Flammeovirga agarivorans: one gene and its partner. The protein of the gene in region 1 binds, or shares a complex with, the protein of each later gene. Links are inferred from orthologs where the notes say so. Each region holds a gene or a part of one and is shown on either strand. Other genes may lie near its edges.

Region 1 (11,600 bases):
TATAAGAAGTTAAAGTCGTTTGAATATGAATAACTCCTTCCGTTTTGGTTGGAAACACCTTTATTTGGTTTTTCAGATCATTATCCAATGAAGTTATATCACCATCTATCTCATCCAAATAATCCTCTAAAGAAAGGATAATTGCTACAGCAACTGTATTTTGTAACTCATCACTTCCTACCAATATTAAATCAAGTTCTTCAATTGCTTTTACCCTTGTTCCTGAAGGAAGCTTTGTAACGTCAATAGTAATCGTTAATGTCTCTTCATCAAAAATTACATAATCTGGAATAGATTCTCCATTCGCTTGTATTAGAATAAACTTCTTATCTAAACCTGTTAAACTTGAAAATAATGTTTCATCTACTCTTATCTCAATAACCTCTTCATCTATATTTTCTATAACTAAATGTTCATCTTGGAATTCTTGATAGTTTGAAAACTGATACGTTACATTTATTAAATTTTCACCTTCACTGACAGTATGAGATCTATTTAATGACACATCTTCTTTATCCCCATTCACTAACAATTCATATGTGATATCACCCTTTTCGAAATTATAGACAAAAGTATAAATACCATTACCTTTGTGGCTATAAACATCTCTACTTAATGACACCGATACTCCATTTATATTGATGGATAAAGTATCTTTATCTGGCTCAAATAATAATGCTTCAATTAATGGTTGCATATCAATTTCCCATGTTACCTCATTGAGATGATCGTTGGGCTCTGGTGTAAAAGAATATTCATCTTCTATAAATAAAGTATAATTGAGTTTTTCCTCTTCTTTATGTAAATATTTATGATCCTGATAATTAAGGTATCTATTTTCAAAAGTAATTCCACCAGAAATAATCACTTGATCATTCACTTTTACCATATCCTTTAAACTATAAAAAACTGGTCGTAAAGGTGTCACTTTCTCTCTATTACCGTCTTTAGAATACTTTATCAAAGCGTTATACATTTCTTTAGTAGATGTTGTATAAATACTTTCTTGACCGGATGTAACAACATCAGATCTAATATCTAATAAATAATATAAGTTTTCATCATCAACTAATAACCTAGTGTAACCATAATTATAACCATACTTGTGGTCATAAGGTAAAAATTCACTCCAAACTGGGATACCTTCACTATCTATTTTTATTACAAAATTTGAAAAATCACCTGCCTCTACACCTTCATCTTTCGGAATTAAATGGCCTTCAAATAAAGTATCATTAGAGTAAATCCAGCCTGTTATATAAACAGAATTATCACCTGCCTGAAACCCTGTTGGCCAACCTGTTCCCCCTCCTGATTGACCACTTATTAAAGATTTAGCCCACTTAACAGAACCATCACTAGAATTAATAGCTATCAAAGGAGAATTTACCTCTCTATTTTTAAAAGCTTCCAATTCTCCCTCTTCTGTTGAGATACCTTTGCTAATAAATTCACCGGATAGATATAATAAACCTTGTTTATCAGCGGTCAAAGTAATAAGATAATATGAGCCTATTTGATTAACCGTCAAGAAGGTCACTTCCTCAACCTTCTCAGTATCTAATCGATGTATATAAATAATATCATCATTATGTTCATACTCTGCATAGTAACCTAAACCATCAAAAGTAGTTACCGAGATGTCTTGGCTACTTCCAGTAGATGTTGAATAATTGAGTAAGTTTAATTCATTATCCAAGTAAACTATAACAGATTTAGAATCTGCCATTAAAGAATGTTCATTATTATCATAAGTAAATGAACTGGCATTATTTGGATTCTGTAATACCAATATGACATTCCCCGATGTTTCATCTACTTTTAAGTTATTTCCGAATTCATCTACAGTACCTAAGGAGAAATTCTTGTTTATTAGTACTTCTCCAACACTATTAAGTTTTTGTAAGTTAGACGTATTCTGGTTTTCAATACTTGATCCAAATCTATAAATATTATTTTCTATATCTGACTCAATAGCTGTATAATCATAAATACTATCATATCGAACTTCATTAATCTTTGAAGTCATATCTGTAATGATTTCATATGAAAAATATCCATATTGATAATCTATATAGAATACTAATTGTGCTTTTTGTCCTTTATTTGCTCTTACAGGAAAGCGTATATCAACTGTCCTTTCATCACCAATTAAAAGAGTAGTATCACCATTCAGCATAAAATAGAATTCATGTTCAAGAGCTATTTCTTCTGAAATATATTTGATAATTCCTTTATCAGAATGATGTTCCACCCTACTAATTTCAACTGCTGTACCCAGTTTATCATCAACTTTAGGTAGGTAGGCTACTGAGGTGATTTCATGAAGTGCCACTTTTTTATTGTAAATATCAACGGTATAATAATAAGAAGAATAATCACCATTACCATTAAGTTGATATTCTGTACTTGAAGGAATTAAATTAGACTGTTCATCAATTGAAAGTTTATCTCCGTTATCAGTCATAAAATAGATGCCTGCATCATTTTTTAAGTAATTGATTCCATAAAAAATATTGTCTCTCTTATTTAATACGGAAAGCATACTTCTTGTAACAGAAGATCCACCAATAGTTAGTTCCTTTGATGAAAGAATTGGATGTCTATCTTTAAAACTAGTAGTTGGATCTAATTCAAAATCAATCTGTAGCGTTTTATTATTACTACTGATTGACTCCACTGACTTCTCATTGTAAACAACAGATCCTGAACCTGTTATATTCCCATTTATTTTTATTCCATTGGAAAGATCTATATCTAAATTTGTATAATTTATCCCTTCATAACGTACTCTACCATACCCTTTAAACACATAGTCTTTATAAAATTTAAAAACATTTACACCTGATGAAAATTCATTGATATACATTCTATCAGACTGATCCATGAATATTTCCGTTTTTGATGAAGTGTTTACTACTGCATAATAGTTTTCGAATTGATCTGCTTTTATCGAAATATTTTCCTTATTGATCAAAGATGGATCATCTAAATAGAATGAAGCAAACTTATCAAATCTTTCATTATGAAAACTCGTAATGAAATACCCTTTCGAATAATTATTGGATTCAAAATATCCATAATAGTTAATTAATTCTCCTTCGTAATAAACACCTGTAACAAATGCCTGATCTTGTCCTCCTTCAATACTATAGATTGTTGATAACTTTTCTGGGTTTCTCTGTGAAAACAATGAAAAGTTCCTGATTTGAAATTCAGTATCAATCTTTAATGCAAATAAATCGTTACTTACATGATAAGTACTTAAACTACCATCAAACTGAAATCCATCTGTTACCAAGTCTCCTACTACATAAATATTTCCAGACCTATCAGTGGTCATTATACTTGCTTCAAAATCAGATTTCTGATCAAATGTTAAATTCTTACTCCATTGATGTGATCCTGAAGCGTCCCATTTTGTTAATTGTATAATAGACTCAGATCCAAAAGTCTCATTTATTTCATTGACTGTAACCTCACTATCAGCAAGGTAAAGTTGTGTGTAAATATTGTTCTCTAAATCAATTGACAAATCATAACCATCTTTTTCTATAAGACCTAAATTTGAAGAATTAAAGACCTTCTTAGTATAATTAACGGTTAGGTCATTATTCAACACAAACAGTACTAACTGATCTTCATTAGTTACAGTATAATTGACGTTATTAAATGTGATGCCATTTTCTGTGTTATTATTTACCAATACTGAAATAACTTCACCGTCTTCACTTACTTGAAAAAAAGCTCCCCTTTTATTTTGAAACGTTGTACTAAAAAGAAATTTATCACCATTATTTTTTTGAATATAACCTACTGAATCGCCATCACAATCTAAACAATTTCCGACAACGTATTTATTCCCAACATTATCATATTCAGTTCCTAGAATGATAACATTATTATTAGTTGTGCTTAGACTATTAACCAAATGCTTCTTTTCATTATTTATTGAGATAGATGAAATCCCTAAATCATAATAAAAATCAAAGGAAAAGTCTGTTATTATACCATTATCAGTATTATTATTTAATTGATTCGTATAAGAGAGATTAGAAACAGTAGCACCATACCATTCAAGGGTTTTATCAGCATCTGCTACGATTTTATATCTATCCTGTAATAAAAAACTATACGGCACTTCGAAGGTGAGTACTTTGTTTTTATAGGAATACAATAATTCCATTGGAGTACTCCATTCAGAGTTATATTCATCCAATTTTGTCAATACTGAAAGCCCTTTCAATTCTGTGACTTCATAACTCATATTCATAAGGTTCACATGAATATGAAACAATGCTTGACTTCCTTTTACATCTAAATAAATTGAGGTTCCATTAGAAGATAACACGTTTGATGTACTCTTCCCAATTTGTTCTCCTTCTAGACTTTCGAAAAATACTTCTCCACTTTTAGTTGCATAAAGAATAGTTTCGAAATTTGAGTCTCCTGCTGAAATCAGTTTTAATTGTTCTATGCCAGAGGGCAAGACTTCACCTTTAATAAAAAGTGATTTTGTAGAAATTTGTCCATAAGTTACTTTAAAAGTAGCTAATAACAGTAAAGACAAGAGTAGCGACAATTTGAGCTTGTAGTTCATCTTTAAGTTTAAATAATTATTAATGCTTTAAGTACACAACTTGTTGGATTTAGTCTGTGTGTTTTGTCAAATATAATTGAAGTCATTAACAATTCGAAATTTAAATATGACAACAAACCTTTTAATGATTATCAAATTTCATCTCACCCTGTCGCTTTGTCAGTAAAACTGACAAATCTTATCGATTTTTTACATTGGCACACTTCATGTAAAAAAGGCAATGAAGATTATTTTTTCTTCTATACTTTTTAGAATAACAAAAAATTATAAAACAGATAAATAAAAATGTCACAAGTAAACATTAAACCCTTAGCAGATAGAGTTTTAATTGAGCCTGCAGAAGCAGAAACTCAAACAGCATCAGGTCTATTTATCCCTGACAATGCAAAAGAAAAACCACAAAGAGGTACTGTAGTAGCGGTTGGTAATGGTACTAAAGATGAGCCTTTAACTGTTAAAGTGGGTGATACTGTCATTTATGGTAAGTACTCAGGAACTGAATTAAACTTAGAAGGAAACGATTACTTAATGATGCGTGAGGCTGACATTTTAGCTATCGTATAATTATTAATTAAAGAGTGAGGTTAATCTCACCACTATTAAAACAAAATTTCAACAGAGAAAGCACAAGAACTTCTCTAAAAAATATAAAAATATTATGGCAAAAAATCTTCATTTCGATACTGAAGCAATCGAGGGATTAAAAAAAGGTGTTGATGCTTTAGCAAACGCTGTAAAAGTTACTTTAGGACCAAAGGGACGTAACGTAATCTTAGAAAAATCATTTGGATCACCACACGTAACAAAAGATGGTGTTTCAGTAGCTAAAGAAATCGAATTAGCAGAGCCAATCGAAAATATGGGTGCTCAATTAGTAAAAGAAGTAGCTTCTAAAACTGCTGATGAGGCAGGTGACGGTACTACTACTGCTACTGTATTGACGCAAGCGATCTTCACTACAGGTATCAAAAACGTTGTAGCTGGAGCAAACCCAATGGATTTGAAGCGTGGTATCGATAAAGCTGTTAAAGCTATCGTTGCTGAATTAAAGAATACTTCAAAAACTGTTGAAACAAACAAAGAAGTTGAGCAAGTAGCAACTATCTCTGCTAACAACGATGCTGAGATCGGTAAAATGATCGCTGAAGCAATGGAAAAAGTAGGTAAAGATGGTGTTATCACTGTTGAAGAAGCAAAAGGTACTGAAACAGAAGTAAAAACTGTTGAAGGTATGCAATTTGACCGTGGTTACCTTTCTCCATACTTTGTGACTAACACAGAGAAAATGGAAGCAGATATGGAAACTCCATACATCTTAATCTACGACAAGAAGGTTTCTACAATGAAAGAATTACTTCCTGTTTTAGAACAAGTTGCTCAAACTGGTAAGCCATTAGTAATTATCGCTGAAGATGTTGATTCTGAAGCTTTAGCTACTTTAGTAGTAAACAAAATCCGTGGTGCATTAAAAGTTGCAGCTGTTAAAGCTCCAGGTTTTGGTGACCGTCGTAAAGCAATGTTGCAAGATATCGCTGTTCTTACTGGTGGTACTGTTATCTCTGATGAGACAGGTATGAAACTAGAAGATGCGACTATCGATATGTTAGGTACAGCTGAAAAAGTTATCATCGACAAAGACAATACTGTAGTTGTAAATGGTGCTGGTTCTGCTGACGCTGTTGCTGCAAGAGTTGCTGAAATTCGTGTTCAAATCGAAAACACTACTTCAGACTATGATAAAGAGAAATTACAAGAGCGTTTAGCTAAATTAGCTGGCGGTGTTGCAATTATCTATATCGGTGCGGCTACTGAAACTGAAATGAAAGAGAAGAAAGATCGTGTTGACGATGCTTTAGCAGCAACAAGAGCAGCCGTTGAAGAAGGTATCGTAGTTGGTGGTGGTACTGCCCTATTGAGAGCTTCTTCAGTTCTTGATTCAGTAGAAACAGCTCATCCTGATGAGGAAATTGGTGTTCAGATTGTAAAAACTGCAATCCAAGCTCCTTTAAGAACTATCTTAGGAAATGCTGGTTTAGAAGCTTCAGTTATCGTAAATAAAATTTTAGAAAGCGAAGGTAACTTCGGTTTCAATGCTCGTACTGAAGAGTACCAAGACTTAGTTGAGGCTGGTGTTATTGACCCTACTAAAGTAACTCGTCTTGCTTTAGAGCATGCTGCTTCAGTTGCTTCTTTATTATTAACTACTGATTGTGTAGTTTCTAATGAGAAAGAAGAAGGTGGTGCTGCAGCTCCTGCTATGCCTCCAATGGGAGGTGGTATGCCAGGTATGATGTAATAGACATTATCAGTAGTTATATATATAAGAAAGGCACTCATTCGTGAGTGCCTTTTCTATTTTTAAACTTTTATATCTTTAAAGTCTTGAGTTTCGGAACTATATTTTTTAAGAAGCTTTTCATCGTGTTTCACCTCTTTGTATAAAACATCTACCAAATGATGAATTTTACTATCTATATTTTCTAAGTTCTTCTTGACGACATCCATTAGAAAATTCTTTTCTTCTAGTGAAACTTCTGTGGCTCGAAATAACTCCAAAATACCCAACGATGTAGATAGGTTTCCTCTTAAATGATGGGAAATAAAATCTAATGCATTATTCAAGTTCTTATTGTCTTTCTCTATTTGTCGGATATAGGAGAATGTATCAGACTCATCTGAATACACACTTACAACATATTCATCTTTTAATTTTTGAACTCTATTCGTTCTGTACAGGATATCAGATTTACTCATTTTATATCCTTTTAATGGAACAACTTGAGAAACCCCAGTTTGATAAACCTCTTCTAATGCATCTACTAATCCCATTTCATTAACATTCGGGTAGAGTTCATCTATCATCTTACCCTTGTATGCGACATCCATTGCCCCATCCATTTTTCTTCCCGCCTTATTATAATAATAAAACTCAAACTGTCGCTCTGACTTACGCCTGTATATGGCAACGCCTAATGGAGAATTATCATAATAGTTAAGTAGTTCTTGAGTCATGTAAATTAAGTATAAATCAGTTTTTGTGTTAATCTAAAATAATCCTTTTTTAGGAACTATTATAAAGTACGTAATGTTCTTAGCTAGTTTCTAAAATAAAATATGGAAAAAAAGGTCATTCTCAGTAAAAACATTCGAATGACCTTCTATTAGGGTAGTTATAGTTTAACCACTACTCTACCACTTATTTGCCCTTTAAAGATGGCATTAACTTTATCTTCTAACCCTTCAAGGTTTACTTCTTCTGTAATTTCATCAAGAGTTTCAGGCATCCATGATGCACCAATGTTATTCCATACTTTTACTCTTTCAGCATAAGGGAAGTTTTGAGAATCAATACCAATTAATGAAACCCCTCTTAAAATAAATGGAAACACATTAATAGGTAAATCAAAAGATGCTGCATTACCACAACATGTTACTACTCCCAAAGGATTGGTTGCTTTAATACCAGTAGCAAGATATTCACCTCCAACAGTATCTATAACACCTGCATACAACGGTTTCAATAAAGGACGTTGATTTCCTTCAAGGAATTCTTCTCTTGTAATAACATGTGAAGCACCTATTTTCTTTAGATAATCTGCTTTTTCTGCTTTTCCAGTTACGGCAACTACAGAATACCCTAATTTATTAAGAATAGTAACTGCAATAGAACCTACTCCACCAGTAGAACCTGTAACTAAGATATTTCCATCTTCAGGACTAACATGAGGAATTAATTTATAAACAGACATTGCTGCTGTTAGGCCTGCAGTCCCCAATTCCATACTAGATTTTAATGTTACACCTTTAGGCATTGGAACGACCCAATTTGACGGCACTTGGATATATTCGGAAAATCCTCCCCAAGTGTTCATCCCTAAATCATAACTTGTTACAATAACTTCATCTCCTTCTTTGAAATTATCCGATTTACTAGAAACAACTACACCAGATGCATCAATACCAGGTGTATGAGGATAATTTTTTGTAACTCCAGGTTTTCCTAATGCAGATAAAGCATCCTTATAATTTAAAGATGAATACGCTACTTTAACTAAAACCTCTCCTTCTGGTAAATCCGATAATTCTTTATTTTGAATGGAAGATTTGAATTCTTTCTCTCCTACTTTTTCAGTAACAAAAGCTTTGAAAGTTGTCATTTTAATAATGGGGTTTAATTGTAAAGTCACAATGTACAGCTAAGGTGTACACTAAATAATGACTTTAGACACAATTTACACCCATTATCATCATATTAATTAAACGATCATCAGATTATTTAATCATGAAAAATATTTCTTAGGATATTCATAAAAGAGTTCCTCTCCTTTAGTTAACTCTTTCCAAGAATCAGCTTCTTTAAATTCAATAGCTATAACACCAGCAGTTGGAATATTTTCTATATAGTCACTTAAAAAATGATTTCTTAAATCTGTAATCGCAGGATTATGAAAAACCAACATTACGGTTTCAAGATTTTCGTCTAGATACTTGATAACATCTAAAATTTCATCATGCAAAGCATTGTAAAAATCTTTTTCAAAGTGCAATTGTTTACTTAAAGTTTCTGCTACTTTTTCTGCAGTTAACTTAGTTCGCTTTGCGGGAGATGAAATGATCAAATCAGGCATAAGTTTATGTTCAAATAACACATCTGCCATCTTTACGAGATCTTTCTCTCCTCGTTTGTTTAAAGGCCTGTCAAAATCAGTCAAAAGTGGATTTTTCCAGCTCGACTTGGCATGCCTCATTAGTATTAACCTTTTCAAAATTTATACTTTCTCAATTTTTGACTAAAAATAAGCACCAAAATGATATAATAAAAAACGTTAAAGCTTATATTTAATATATTAAGTATTATTTTAATTTTTGCCTTTGGCATTATCATTTCTTTAAGGCTTAATTAAATCAGCGTGATTTTTTCACAACCCATTTTTAAGAATGACAAGATCATCTAACTCTAAGAATAAATCATTAATACTACAACTGTTCATTATTGTAGGGCTTATCCTTATTTCAAAGCCTTCATTTGCTCAACTTGAAGCTCCTAAATATGTCAATGAATATTTGGCTATTGGTGTTGGTGCAAGAGGATTGGCAATGGGTAATTCTTTAACGGAAACTGTTGATGATGCCACTGCAGGATATTGGAACCCTGCAGGTTTATTGAATATAGAGGACCGTTATACCGCTTCATTAATGCATGCAGAGTATTTTGCTGGTATTGCAAAGTATGATTTCGGTGGCTTTGCTACCAAAATTGATGATCAATCTGCTTTAGGAATAACTTTTATCCGCTTTGGTGTAGATGACATTCCAGATACTCGTTTCTTATTTGATCCTGATGGCAACATTAATTGGGATAATGTACAAAGTTTCTCGTCTGCAGATTATGCCTTCCTTTTTTCATATGCAAGACAATTCCCGCAACTTCCTCACTTAAAATTCGGTGCAAACGCAAAAGTGATTTATAGAAATGCAGGACAATTTGCCAATGCTTGGGGCTTTGGTTTAGATGTTGGATTACAATGGCAAAAAGAAAGATGGTTTGCCGGTGTAACTGCAAAAGATATTACAGGTACATATAATGTATGGACCTACAATCCAGCAACTTTCTATGAAATCTTCAAAGCCACTGGCAATACAATTCCTGACAATTCTGTAGAAGTAGCAACTCCTCGCCTTATTGTTGGAGGTGCAAGAAGCTTTGCAATATGGAAACAAAGTCAGCTAGAAAATGCAGAAGAACTCATTGGAGCCTTGGTCTCTGTTGGTTTTGATATGACTTTTGATGGGAAAAGAAATACTGTGATTAAAACAGATTTAATCTCTGTTGATCCCCACATGGGTGTTGAATTCCATTACAAAAAAATGATTTTCTTAAGAGGTGGAATCTCCCAGCTTCAATACATTAAAGACTTTGACGGGTCTGAATCACTAGAATTCTTACCGAGCTTTGGTGCTGGATTTGCATTTAAAGGCTTTACTGTAGATTACGCTCTTACCAACATTGGCGACGTCTCTTCAGCATCTCTATATTCTCATATCTTTAGTTTAAAGGTTGATTTTGGTAGATCCATCAAAAGAAACGAATCCACTCCGAAAAGTGATAAGTATTATTAATATTAGTTCAAAATACGTTTAAAATAGACATTCTTCTTACTCAATCCATTACTATTCAGTGAATTAATTGACTTTTTTGCATATTACCCTTATAATTGAGGAACTATCTACTTATTTACTGTACTATTACTTCGCTTTAATGGACTCGAATTTCACTTTTAAAAACTTATTTTTTGTCTGTTATTTCATTTTTCTACTTTCAACTGATGTACTAGCACAACATGAAAATGTATATGCGATCCATCAAGAAGAGCTAGCAATCAACAACAGTGACTTTCATAAAATTCTTTTTGAATGCAATGAAACTCTGAAACACGACGCTAATAACAAAGAAGCTCTATACAAGAGAGGTGTGATAAAAACAGAACTTGGATCATTCAAGAGTGCTCAGAATGACTTTACAAAAGCGCTTCATCTAGCACATGGAAACAAAGTCGATATATATTATCGAAGAGGAATCTCCTACTTTCTTGAAAATGACTTCTTAAATGCAATTTCTGATTTTGATAGTGCCATTCACATTCAACCTAATCATGTAAAGGCATTATGGAAGAAAGCCCAATCCTATTATCAAATTGGCGCCCAGTCGTTAACATTAAAAACACTTGATCAAATCAGTATAGTTAACCCTGAAGATGCTGTTACATGGCATGACATGGGAACATTATACCATAAAAATCATCAACCACATAAAGCGAAAGACTGCTTTACTACAGCATTAATACTTGATCCAAAAATGTCATCTTCATACAATCATAGAGGTATGATCTACGAATCATTGGATGAAATTGCAAAAGCTTTTGATGATTATAACAGAGCAATCTTTTATGACTCTGCGTTTGTGGATGCCTACAATAACAGAGGCCTTATCTACCTTAAA
Region 2 (11,577 bases), on another replicon or contig:
TCGAAAGTCTTTTTTTATTATACAACATTTTAAGAAAATCGAGAATCAAAGGTCCATATGCAAAAGTGAAACATGTCGCGTAGTACTGAAACATATATTCATCCTTTAGAATTAAGAGGATGTAACTTTTTATGGAAAAGTGGATAGCTAAAAGGATCAACATAAGCATCATAGGTGATTTGTTGATTTTGAAGCTTCCTAAATCGAAAATTAGAAAAATTGATAATAGTGTCTGGAATAGACCAATAGCCAATAAAGTCTGCATGTTTTTTTATTTAGACTTGCAATCTACCTATGGAATGTAAATTCAGTTTTGCATTAACATTATCTATCGGTCAACTTTGTTGGATTACAAAAAAATGAAGTAAAAAAAATCCCCTTCTCATTACAAAAAGGGGATTCTTAATATTTAAAATCTTACAGACTTAGTCTTCGAAGATATTTACGTCATTCAAGTCAGCAAATGCTTGCTCTAAACGAGAAATCATTGACTCTTCAGAAACTCTTAACCACTTACGTGGGTCATAGTATTTCTTGTTTGGCTCATCAGCACCTTCTGGGTTACCGATTTGACCTTGTAAGTAGTCATGGTATTTAGCTTCGTAACCGCGGATACCATCCCAAGTAGCCCACTGAGTATCAGTATCGATGTTCATTTTGATTACACCGTAAGAGATACCTTCACGAATTTCTTCTAAAGAAGAACCAGAACCACCGTGGAATACGAATTTAACTGGCTTCTTAGATTCAGTACCGTGCTTCTCAACGATATATTTTTGAGAATCATCTAAGATAGATGGAGTTAACTTCACGTTACCTGGCTTATATACACCGTGAACGTTACCGAAAGCTGCAGCTACTAAGAATTTATGGTCGATAGCACCTAATTGCTCATATGCGTAATCAACTTCTGAAGGTTGAGTGTAAAGACGAGAAGGATCAACGTCAGAGTTGTCAACACCATCTTCCTCACCACCAGTGATACCTAATTCGATTTCAAGAGTTTGACCCATTTTAGCCATACGCTCGAAGTATTTTTTAGAGATTTCCATGTTCTCCTCGATTGGCTCCTCTGAAAGGTCAATCATGTGAGAAGAGAATAATGGCTTACCAGTTTCAGCGAAGAACTTCTCAGAAGCATCTAATAAACCGTCAACCCATGGTAATAATTTTTTTGCACAGTGGTCAGTGTTTAAGATAACACGAGCACCATATTGTTCAGCCAATTCGTGAACGTGCTTAGCACCAGCGATAGCACCTGCAATTGCTGCAGCTTGACCTTCACCTTTAATGCCTTTACCAGCGTAGAAAGAAGCACCGCCGTTTGAGAATTGAATAATTACTGGCGCTTTAAGTTTTGCAGCAGTTTCCATAACAGCATTAACTGAGTTAGTACCTACACAGTTTACAGCTGGAAGAGCAAAACCTTTTTCAAGTGCGTATTGATAAACTTTTTCTACGTCCTCACCAGTGATTACACCTGGCTTGATATCATTAATGTTGAAAGACATAATTATAATTTGAATAATTTGTGATAGTGTCACACGTACATCTCGTGCGATCATTAGCGTCACAAATATACAACTTCATATTCTATCATGGTAGTGCAATTTTGGTGACTTTAGTAATGTTAATAGGTGTACTTTTGTCAATTTTTAATTTAATTTTTCACCATTTCAATAAGGTTATTAAATATTTATAATTATTTAGCTTTTACATTCTCTCTTGAAAAACAATACCTTGAACACAGTTTTTTTGATAAAATTCCGTAAAATCTCAATAAATTATTATGCAAACATACCTTTAAACTTTTTATCTGAATTCTTAATGAATATCTTTACGATCCAATTACGCATAAGTTTTATGTGTATTAATGTATAATTTCGATACAAGTTTAGTTTTTCCTATGGCTTGGTTTAAAAGAAAGGAACAGGGGATCCAAACCCCAACTTCAGAAAAGAAAGATTCACCAGACGGTCTTTGGTATAAAACAAACCAAGGCAAGATCATACATATGCAGGAGTTACGTGAGAACGCTTACGTTTGTCCTGATGATGAATTCCATGTACGTATTGGTTCAAAAGAATATTTTGAGATTATTTTTGATGATAACAAGTTCACAGAGTTAGATGAAAATATGACTTCTGGTAATCCATTATCATTTAAAGATAGCAAGTCGTACGAAGATAGAATTGCTGCTTCTCAGAAGAAATCTGATTTAAAAGATGCTTGTAGAACAGTATATGGTAAGGTAAATGATGTCGACTTAGTAGTAAGTTGTATGGACTTTAGCTTTATTGGCGGTTCTATGGGTTCTGTAGTAGGTGAAAAAATCGCAAGAGGAATTGACTACGCATTAGAAAACAAGTTACCATTCATGATGATTTCAAAATCTGGTGGTGCTCGTATGATGGAAGCAGGTTTCTCATTAATGCAAATGGCAAAAACATCTGCTAAATTAGCTTTATTAGAAGAAGCAGGTTTACCATATATCTCTTTATTAACAGACCCTACAACTGGTGGTGTAACAGCTTCTTATGCGATGTTGGGTGATATTAATATTGCTGAACCTGGTGCTTTAATTGGTTTTGCAGGTCCTCGTGTAATTAGAGAAACTATTGGTAAAGATTTACCAAAAGGATTCCAATCTGCAGAGTTCTTACAAGAGCATGGTTTTGTTGATATGATTGTCAACAGAAGAGAACTGAAGAGAAAATTAACGACAATCTTGAAGATGCTTCAAAATTAATCGTTAAAACTATTTATATTGAAGTCCTTAGAATTGCATAATACATTCTAAGGACTTTTTTTTGTAAAAACCTTTTTGTTCATGACTATCTTATCAATTTTAAGATAGTAGTACGAGCAGATTTGCTCAATTATCATATATCCCCTAAGAAAATAAAATGCGTCAGGTTACCGGAAGAAGAAATATAGACTGGTTAACAGTATTTCTTTACATCATCATGGTTATTGTTGGATGGTTGAATATTTATGCAGCTGTTTATCAACCAGATGCCCCTACAAGTATTTTTTCATTGAGTCTAAACTCTGGAAAACAATTAATGTGGATAGGAGGTGCCTCTCTGATAGCTTTCGTGATTATGATGGTTGACTTTAAGCTTTTTAGCACTTTAGCCTATCCTATATTTATAGTCACATTATTGGCATTATTAGGTGTTTTAGTAATTGGTCACTCTGCCGGGGGTAATACATCTTGGTTTAAAATAGGCTTTATCCGTATCCAGCCATCAGAATTTGCGAAGTATGCACTGGCATTAGCTTTAGCAAAATACATTGATGATCCTACTGTTCGTTTAGATAAATGGCGTTATTTGATAATGGCTTTTATTATTATCCTTATCCCATTTTCACTAGTTATGTTACAGAAAGATACAGGATCAGCCATGGTATTTGCAGCATTTTTCTTCATGTTGTACAGAGAAGGGATGCCTGCATGGATTATGGTTTTAGGACTTTGGATGGTGTTTTTATTTGTCACAGCCTTAGTGTCTACCACTTTGGTGGCAGGTGGAATATTAGGAGGAATGGTAATTATTGCAGTCATCTATATTGTTTACAATAAGCGACCTAAATCCATGATATTTATTGTCGTCGGGATAGGAACTTTATCTTTCCTATTTACAGAAGGTATCGATTATATTCTCTACGACATCATGCGACCTCACCAAAGAAAAAGAATTGAAGTTTTGGTGAATCCTAATATTGATCCTTTGGGAGTAGGGTATCAAGTTACTCAATCGAAGATTGCCATTGGTTCTGGTGGTGTTGCTGGGAAAGGATTTCTAGAAGGGACTCAAACAAAATTCAACTTCGTTCCAGAACAATCCACTGACTTTATTTTCTGTACGATTGGAGAAGAACATGGATGGATAGGTAGTTTGGTAACTATTGGACTTTTTGCCGCGTTAATTATTCGCTTAATTATGTTGGCAGAACGGCAAAAATCTAGATTTGCCAGAGTATATGGGTATTGTGTCTCCTGTGTATTCTTCATACACTTTATGATTAATATGGGAATGACAATAGGAATTTTTCCTGTAATTGGTATCCCGTTACCGTTCTTTAGTTATGGTGGTTCATCACTTTGGGCATTTACAATGATGCTATTTACATTTATCAAATTGGATAGTCATAGAACACAAATGCTAGCAAGAAACTAGTTGTTAAATATAAAAAAAGAGGCTGTATTCTTATTGTAGAATACAGCCTCTTTTTTTGGAGTTAGGTTATTTTTCTAAAGCCTTCTCATGATATAAAAGAATACCAATATTGAATAAGAACATTAGATTGTAATCTTCTTCATTATAATGATTCACCGAAAAACTTACAGGACCGATTGGACTGGTATAAACGATAGAGCCAGCTAATGCATAATCCATTGTACTTGGTTTAAAGAAACTATTCTTTGTTGTATTCGGGAAAATAGTGCTGCTATTGGCGTACTTTACATCTGTAGTAAAGAAATGCCCCTCTAAAAACAAGTTCAGATTTGGAGTGAAAAAGCTCTTAATTAATTTGAGACCACCTGCAAAAAACCTTGGACCTCTAAATCCATGTGTAAATAAGGACCTAGAATCTAGTAACGGATAGTATGCAGGAGCATTAGCAAGAGAAGTCGTAGTAGTAATTGAAGCCTCATAATTTGACCAAAGTGCATGCCCACGAACACCTAAAGTAAACCATTTCATAGGGAAGTATTGTTCATACTGAGCTTGAATTGTATACCAATCTTGAGATGTTTTTCCTTGGTAAGGTTCATCTATATAGATATTAAAATCACTATCTCCCCAAATATATTTTCCAGAAACTTTAAAATGTCTACCCGTAGTTGCAAAAGTTTTTCTATTCAATGAATTGGCTTCCCAAGCTACACCGGTTGTCCAACCTTCTAGTTTTTGTGAACCAACTAAGTCAATTCCGACTTGACTGTTATTTGAATCGAGGTCAATTAATACGATTTGATCATAACTATCTTTGTTCCAGAAATAGCCACCAAAGCCAATTAGTTTTGTCTTTCTACTTGTGGGAAATGACATTTTTCCACCCGCATAATTGTCAGCCCTATAAATGGATAGGTTTTCTTGAGGTTGAAAAATAAGTTCTTTGGCATTTCCATAATTCCACCTGTTAAGCACATATTCAGCACCTAGTGAAAAGGGAAGTTCTCTTGCATAAAGAGATTCTACTTCTGCTTTTATTGAGCTGTAAAAAGTACCTGCCATTGCTGATACTCTTACGGTATTTAATGACTTAGTAAATACGTTAAATTGCCCGTTGAGGTAAAATTGTCCAATACTCCTTGATGCAATATTACCACCAACACCTAGTTTAAACTTTTTATTAGGGGTTACATCTATCAATAAACTTGGTGTATTGTCAATACTGTCATATAGAAACTGAGCATCAACATTAGAAAAGTAATTATTGGAAAGTAACATGCTATATCCATCATAAAGTTCATTGATAGACGATTGTTTACGTCTTTTAGGCTTTACAATGTTTCTTACAAAAACTCTTTGTCCAAAAGTTAGATTATCTCCTAACTCTACTCTTGTGATAATTTCTTCATCAGGGTCAAAAAGAGCATCAAAGTTACTGTCTTTAGGTTTTACTTTTGGTTGATTATGTCCGTAGAGATCAACTACAGAGTCTATCATTGTTCTTGCATAACGATCACCAATAGCTAGAAGTGAATCAACAGGAGTAAAATCAGCAGCAGAATAATCATCTACAGGTACTCCAAGAAATATATCTCTTTCAGGATCCAATTCTTTAGGGTATACATTGTTCATAACGATGTATTTGAGGATATTTCCCTTAATTAATTCTTCATCATTTTCAGGATATTTCGCAAGCATATCATGTGCTCCTAGGTTGACGGCAATAACCATGTCAGGGTTAAACTCCTCTTTCATGACATCAACAGGGATATTATTATATATACCACCGTCGTATAAATATTTTCCATCGATTTTAACTGGCCTAAAAACAAGAGGAACAGCCATCGAAGCTCTGACAGCTTTTTCTAATGGCCCATGATCAATTACAATAGCTTTTCTTTCAAATACATCTGCAGCTACAGCTCTAAAAGGAATATCTAAGTTGTCAAAGTCGTAATTTATTTCTTTGGATTTTTTATAGAGTCTTGCAGATAGATTATAGTTTAATAATCCATCTGGCACTATAGTCGGATTCCATGAGAAACCATAAATTGAGTCTAGTTCTATATTGAAATTGATCCATTCGGCACCTCTGGATTGTCTTCCAAAATAATATTGATCTTCAGTATTGACTTTACCGTTGACCCAGTCTTGAAATTCAGGGTCACTCAATATCGTGATCATCTCATCGGTAGTGTAACCTGCAGCATAAAATCCGCCAACAATAGCACCCATCGATGTACCTGTGATATAGTCGATAGGGATTCCATATTCTTCCAATACTTTTATGACAGTGATATGAGCAATACCTTTTGCTCCACCACCGCTTAGTACAAGTCCAACAGTTTTTCGGTTTTTAACTTCTTGTTTAAACTCTGAATGGTTATCGGTAATATTTTGTGCCCAACAGAAAAGAGATTGAAAACTAAAAATTAATATGAATAGTATTTGTAAAGTACGCATAATAAAAAAATCCTTGTTGATTTGAAATTACCAACAAGGATTCAGAAAAAATACTTTTTACATAAAAATATTAGATACCAAATGCAGATTTAATCTTATCTACATAGTCTAATTTTTCCCATGTAAAGAATTCTACTTCTTTATTTTCAAGTTTTGTTGTCGTTACTTTTTGACCATTGCTTTCTACAATATCTTTCACTTCAACTTCAACTTCTTTTTTATAAGGTTTTTGTCCCATGTGACCGTAAGCGGCTGTTGGAGCAAAAATAGGGTTTGTTAATCCTAAGCGATCAACAATAGCTTTAGGTCTCATATCGAAGATTTCTTCGATTTTCTTAGAGATTTCAGCATCAGTTAAATCCACTTTAGCAGTACCATAAGTCGTTACATTCAATGATACCGGGTGAGAAACACCAATTGCATAGGCAACTTGTACTAATGCTTCATCTGCGATACCTGCAGCTACTAAGTTTTTAGCGATATGTCTTGATGCATAAGCAGCAGATCTATCTACTTTCGAAGGATCTTTACCAGAAAAAGCACCACCACCGTGAGCACCTTTACCACCGTAAGTATCTACAATGATTTTACGACCAGTTAATCCAGCATCACCATGAGGACCACCAATAACAAACTTACCTGTTGGGTTGATGTGGAAAATTGTATTTGCATCAATCAACTCTGCAGGGATAACTGTAGGGATAACATGCTTCTTCACATCTTCAGCGATTTGTGCTAATGCTTCATCGTCTGAAACTCCAGGGAATTCATCGTGTTGCGTTGAAACAACAATAGTATGAACTCTCAAAGGAGTATTGTCTTCATTATATTCGATGGTAACTTGAGCCTTAGCGTCAGGTCTTAAGTAACCGATTAATTCTGGTTCATGCTTACGGATTTCAGCTAATCTTTTCACTAAGCCATGAGAGAAAGCCAAAGCCATTGGCATATAGTCTTCAGTTTCAGTTGTCGCATAACCGAACATCATACCTTGGTCACCGGCACCTTGTTCTTTGTCGACACCTTCTCCAACATTTACACCTTGAGCGATGTCTGGAGATTGACTATGTAGAGCTACTTGTACACCACAAGAGTGTGCTGCGAAGTAGTAATCTTCTTTGTTATATCCGATTTTATCAATTGTTTCCCTTACAACGTCAGGGATTTCAACGTATGCTTTTGTAGTAACTTCACCTGCGATTACAGCTAATCCAGTAGTTACCATAGTTTCACAAGCCACGCGAGAGGCAGGGTCTTGCTTTAACATAGCATCTAGAATCGCGTCTGAAATTTGATCAGCGATTTTATCAGGATGTCCTTCTGAAACGGACTCGGATGTGAATAAATACGTCATATTTTATATTCTGTTCTTAGAATCTACTTGAATTTAACATCCCATTGTGTGATGAAGTCTACATTATCACTATTTGGGATTTTGCCTTTATATATGAGTTCGGTTGAGCCTAAACGCTCTATTTCGTATGATTTAACTGTTTTAATTTCTCGGTTTAACATCCAGTGAAAACTATAATTTGCAGAGTCGATATGCTGAGTCATAATCGTATTGGCATCCGAAGATGATGGCATATGTTCTGTAATAAGCGTTTTCCAATCGACATTTCGTATCCATTCGGCCTTTCTTTTTTTCATTTTCAAAAAAGTGTCCTCATTTTTTTTGGCTCTGTCCAATTTTGATAGTGCACTATTTAAGGCATGGATGTCAACAAAGGCGAACCTAATTCCTAATTTCCAATGTGTAGTATCGATCACTGATCTACTATCATACACACCGGGAACGTTATCAAGTTCTTCTGCAATGAGCATCAAAGGTTTCTTAAATTGACTGGGTTGGAAAATGCTATTGCCCTCTGCATTTTTATAAGCAGACACAATATTTAGCAACTCTTTACTTTGTGAAAAATCAAACGTAAAAGAATAGTTTCCTTTTCCGTCTTCCATAATCTGAAGCTGCTCCTGTAATTCAAAGCAGCTAGTAAATACTGTTGATAAAATAATAATACAACAGTTGAGATAAATATTCCTAAAAGCCAATCAGTCTAAGATTAAATGTTAACCCAAGTACTTATCAATTTTAGACATTGTACTGATAGACAGTACTTAATGAAATTTTTCTGGAGATAAACTCATCTTTTCTCGAACACCTTCGAGTTGGGAGTTAGCACCTTGCTTTGAGGAGCGCAGGTTGCCAAGACTTCATTGGGCCCAATCCCTCTGCCTTTCTTGATAAGTAATGCGATGCAAATATAGATAATTGGTTTAAAGATCAATAGATTTCATGCTTTATTTTTTTTCAAATTTTATTAACACTGTAATCTAATATACTCACAAAGAGTGGAATAAATCGAATTTTTTTCAAAAAAAATAAAACTACAATTTTCTTCAGATTTGCTACAGATTTGAAATCTACTTTTGTGATATCATTTAAATTCGACTCAATTCATGTTCAGAAAAACTTCCACATTAATCGCATTTATAACTTTCATTATTGTTTCAGCAGCATATGCCAACGACCCAATTAAAAAAGGTATTATTCTAGGTAAGGTAAAAGAAGCAGGTAGTAATGTACCTGTAGAATATGCTACTGTAAGTATTTTTGATCAAGCATCACATACACTTATTGGAGGAACAGTAACGAACCTTGAAGGTATGTTTGTTGTGAAAAATATTCCTGAAGGAATGTTTACCGTTGAAATCTCTTTTATCGGTTTTCAGAAGAATATTATTGATGGTGTTGAAATAGGTAAACCCAATTATAAAGCAAACTTAGGAGAAGTGGAGTTGTCTACAGATGCAGAAGTTTTAGACGCTGTTGAAGTAGTAGGTACTCAAAATTCTGTGACTTATGATATCGATAAGAAAGTAGTTAATGTAGGAACTCAGTTTGCCGCAATGTCAGGAACAGCAGTAGATATCTTAGAAAATATTCCTTCAGTTACTGTAGATGGTGATGGTAATGTGAGTTTAAGAGGTAGTTCTGGATTTACTGTTTTAATTGATGGTAGACCTTCAGTATTAGATGCTTCTGAGGCATTACAACAAATTCCTGCTAGTACAATTGAAAATATAGAGTTGATTACAAACCCTTCTGCAAAGTATGATCCCGATGGTACTGCTGGTATTATCAACATCATTACAAAGAAAAATAAGTTAGAAGGTGTAAATGGTGTAGCCAACTTTAATGTGGGTAGGTATGGAAGAATTGGTGGAGACTTCTTACTAAACTTCAGAAAGAAGAAATGGAACTACTATATCGGAGCTAATTACAATAAGAGACCAGGTCCGGGTAGCTATAAATCTGAACGTAGAACTACTACAAATGATACCACTTCTTATGTGATTTCTGATGGAGAAAGAGAACGTACTTTTGAAGTAATGGGTATTCAAGCGGGTGCTGAATATTCTATTTCGGATAATGATTTCATTAAACTATCTGGTAGAGTTGGTGATTTTAAAATGTATGGTGGGATGGATGCGAATTTCTATGAATACCAACAAATTGGAGGAAGTGACCAACCGATCAACGAGACGGAATATATTTCTAGTGAATACTGGCAAAGAGGTGGTTTATACTACAGTGCAAACTTAGCTTATCAACATAAATTCAAAGATAAAAAAGGACATACTTTAGATGCTATGGTAGATTATGGCGGTAGAGATATGACCGAAAGCTCAATCAATGAGTTGTATCCAAAAGATGCAAGCGGAGTGATAGCAGAAAACCCAGCTTCAGGCCAGAGGTCTACAGAAATTGGCCCTGGAGGAAGATTAAGAGCTAAAATAGATTATACGTTGCCTATCGGAAAAACAGACAAGTTTGAAGCAGGATGGCAAACAAGATGGAACAAATCACAAGATATTAACGAGGTATATAATTATGATGTGTCGACTGGTGACTATGTCTTTGCACCAGACTATAGCTTTACTACCAACTACACGCAAACAATCCACTCACTTTACGGTATGTATGCCGGTAAGGTAGGTAACTTTGGTTATCAGGGTGGATTGCGAGCGGAGTATACAGGCCGAAACATCAACCTTGAAGGAACTGAAGAGGACTATCCTGTAGATCAGTGGAATGTTTTCCCAACGATTCACCTATCTTATGGATTACCAAAAGAAGACCAATTGATGTTGAGTTACTCTCGAAGAATTGAAAGACCAAGAGGATATTACTTAGAGCCTTTCGTTACTTGGCAAGATGCCTTTAACGTACGTAGAGGTAACCCAGCTTTATTACCGGAAAACATTGATTCATTTGATTTTGGTTATTTAAAAGGATTAGGAGAAAAAGCTACTTTATCTTTTGATGCTTACTATAGAATGACACAAAACAAAATTGAAAGAGTTCAGAGTGTTTGGTCTGAAGGTGTTATTTTACATACTTATGAGAACGTAGGAACTGATTACGCTTTAGGTTTTGAACTTTCATTAAACTATAATCCTGTAAAATGGTGGACCATTGATTTAATGGGCAACTTATATGATTACAGAGTAGAAGGTGAATTGGAGGGACAGAGTTTTGATCGCCAAAGCTTAAACTGGAGTAGCCGTTTTAACAACACATTCAGATTGACAAAACAAACTCAATTGCAAATCAATAGTAGATATACTGGACCTACTGTAACTGCTCAAGGAGAAAATGAAGGGTACTATATGATGACTGCTGCTTTAAAGCACAATATGATGAAAAAGAAGTTGACCATTACAGCTTCAATGAACGATGTATTGGGGACAGCAGTAAGAAAAAGTACTTCAGAGGGTGTCGGTTTTAATAATTATACTGAAGATTTTAGATATGCTCAGTATTTTACTATGACATTCACTTATAGATTGAATAACTTTAAGCCATCGAGAAGAGGACCTTCAGGTGGTGGAGGTGGAATGGATGACTTCTAGAGACATCCTCTCC

Evidence for each region.
Region 2: the proteins of groL (region 1) and metK are in contact, whole or in part, in a cryo-EM structure (PDB 8P4O), measured with the Escherichia coli proteins. The link is inferred for Flammeovirga agarivorans from one-to-one orthologs.

Annotation. Positions count from the first base shown.
Region 1 is NZ_JABAIL010000010.1:132,728-144,327, forward strand. The notes cover bases 4,712-7,577. They hold groL (chaperonin GroEL), read left to right. Parts: upstream 4,712-5,258; coding sequence 5,259-6,896; downstream 6,897-7,577. Other genes in these bases: HGP29_RS23570 (co-chaperone GroES), read left to right, coding at 4,886-5,164; HGP29_RS23580 (hypothetical protein), read right to left, coding at 6,959-7,577. In the rest of the region: HGP29_RS23565 (T9SS type A sorting domain-containing protein), read right to left, coding at 1-4,600; more of HGP29_RS23580, read right to left, coding at 7,578-7,612; HGP29_RS23585 (YhdH/YhfP family quinone oxidoreductase), read right to left, coding at 7,771-8,757; HGP29_RS23590 (SixA phosphatase family protein), read right to left, coding at 8,881-9,348; HGP29_RS23595 (putative type IX sorting system protein PorV2), read left to right, coding at 9,539-10,720; HGP29_RS23600 (tetratricopeptide repeat protein), read left to right, coding at 10,860-11,600.
Region 2 is NZ_JABAIL010000001.1:669,928-681,504, forward strand. Bases 5,860-8,702 are described here. They hold metK (methionine adenosyltransferase), read right to left. Parts: upstream 8,002-8,702; coding sequence 6,718-8,001; downstream 5,860-6,717. Other genes in these bases: HGP29_RS02815 (patatin-like phospholipase family protein), read right to left, coding at 5,860-6,647; HGP29_RS02825 (hypothetical protein), read right to left, coding at 8,025-8,606. Also shown: HGP29_RS02795 (helix-turn-helix domain-containing protein), read right to left, coding at 1-265; fbaA (class II fructose-bisphosphate aldolase), read right to left, coding at 426-1,511; accD (acetyl-CoA carboxylase, carboxyltransferase subunit beta), read left to right, coding at 1,907-2,749; rod shape-determining protein RodA, read left to right, coding at 2,907-4,184; more of HGP29_RS02815, read right to left, coding at 4,251-5,859; HGP29_RS02830 (TonB-dependent receptor domain-containing protein), read left to right, coding at 9,108-11,564. UniProt on the Escherichia coli protein: Catalyzes the formation of S-adenosylmethionine (AdoMet) from methionine and ATP.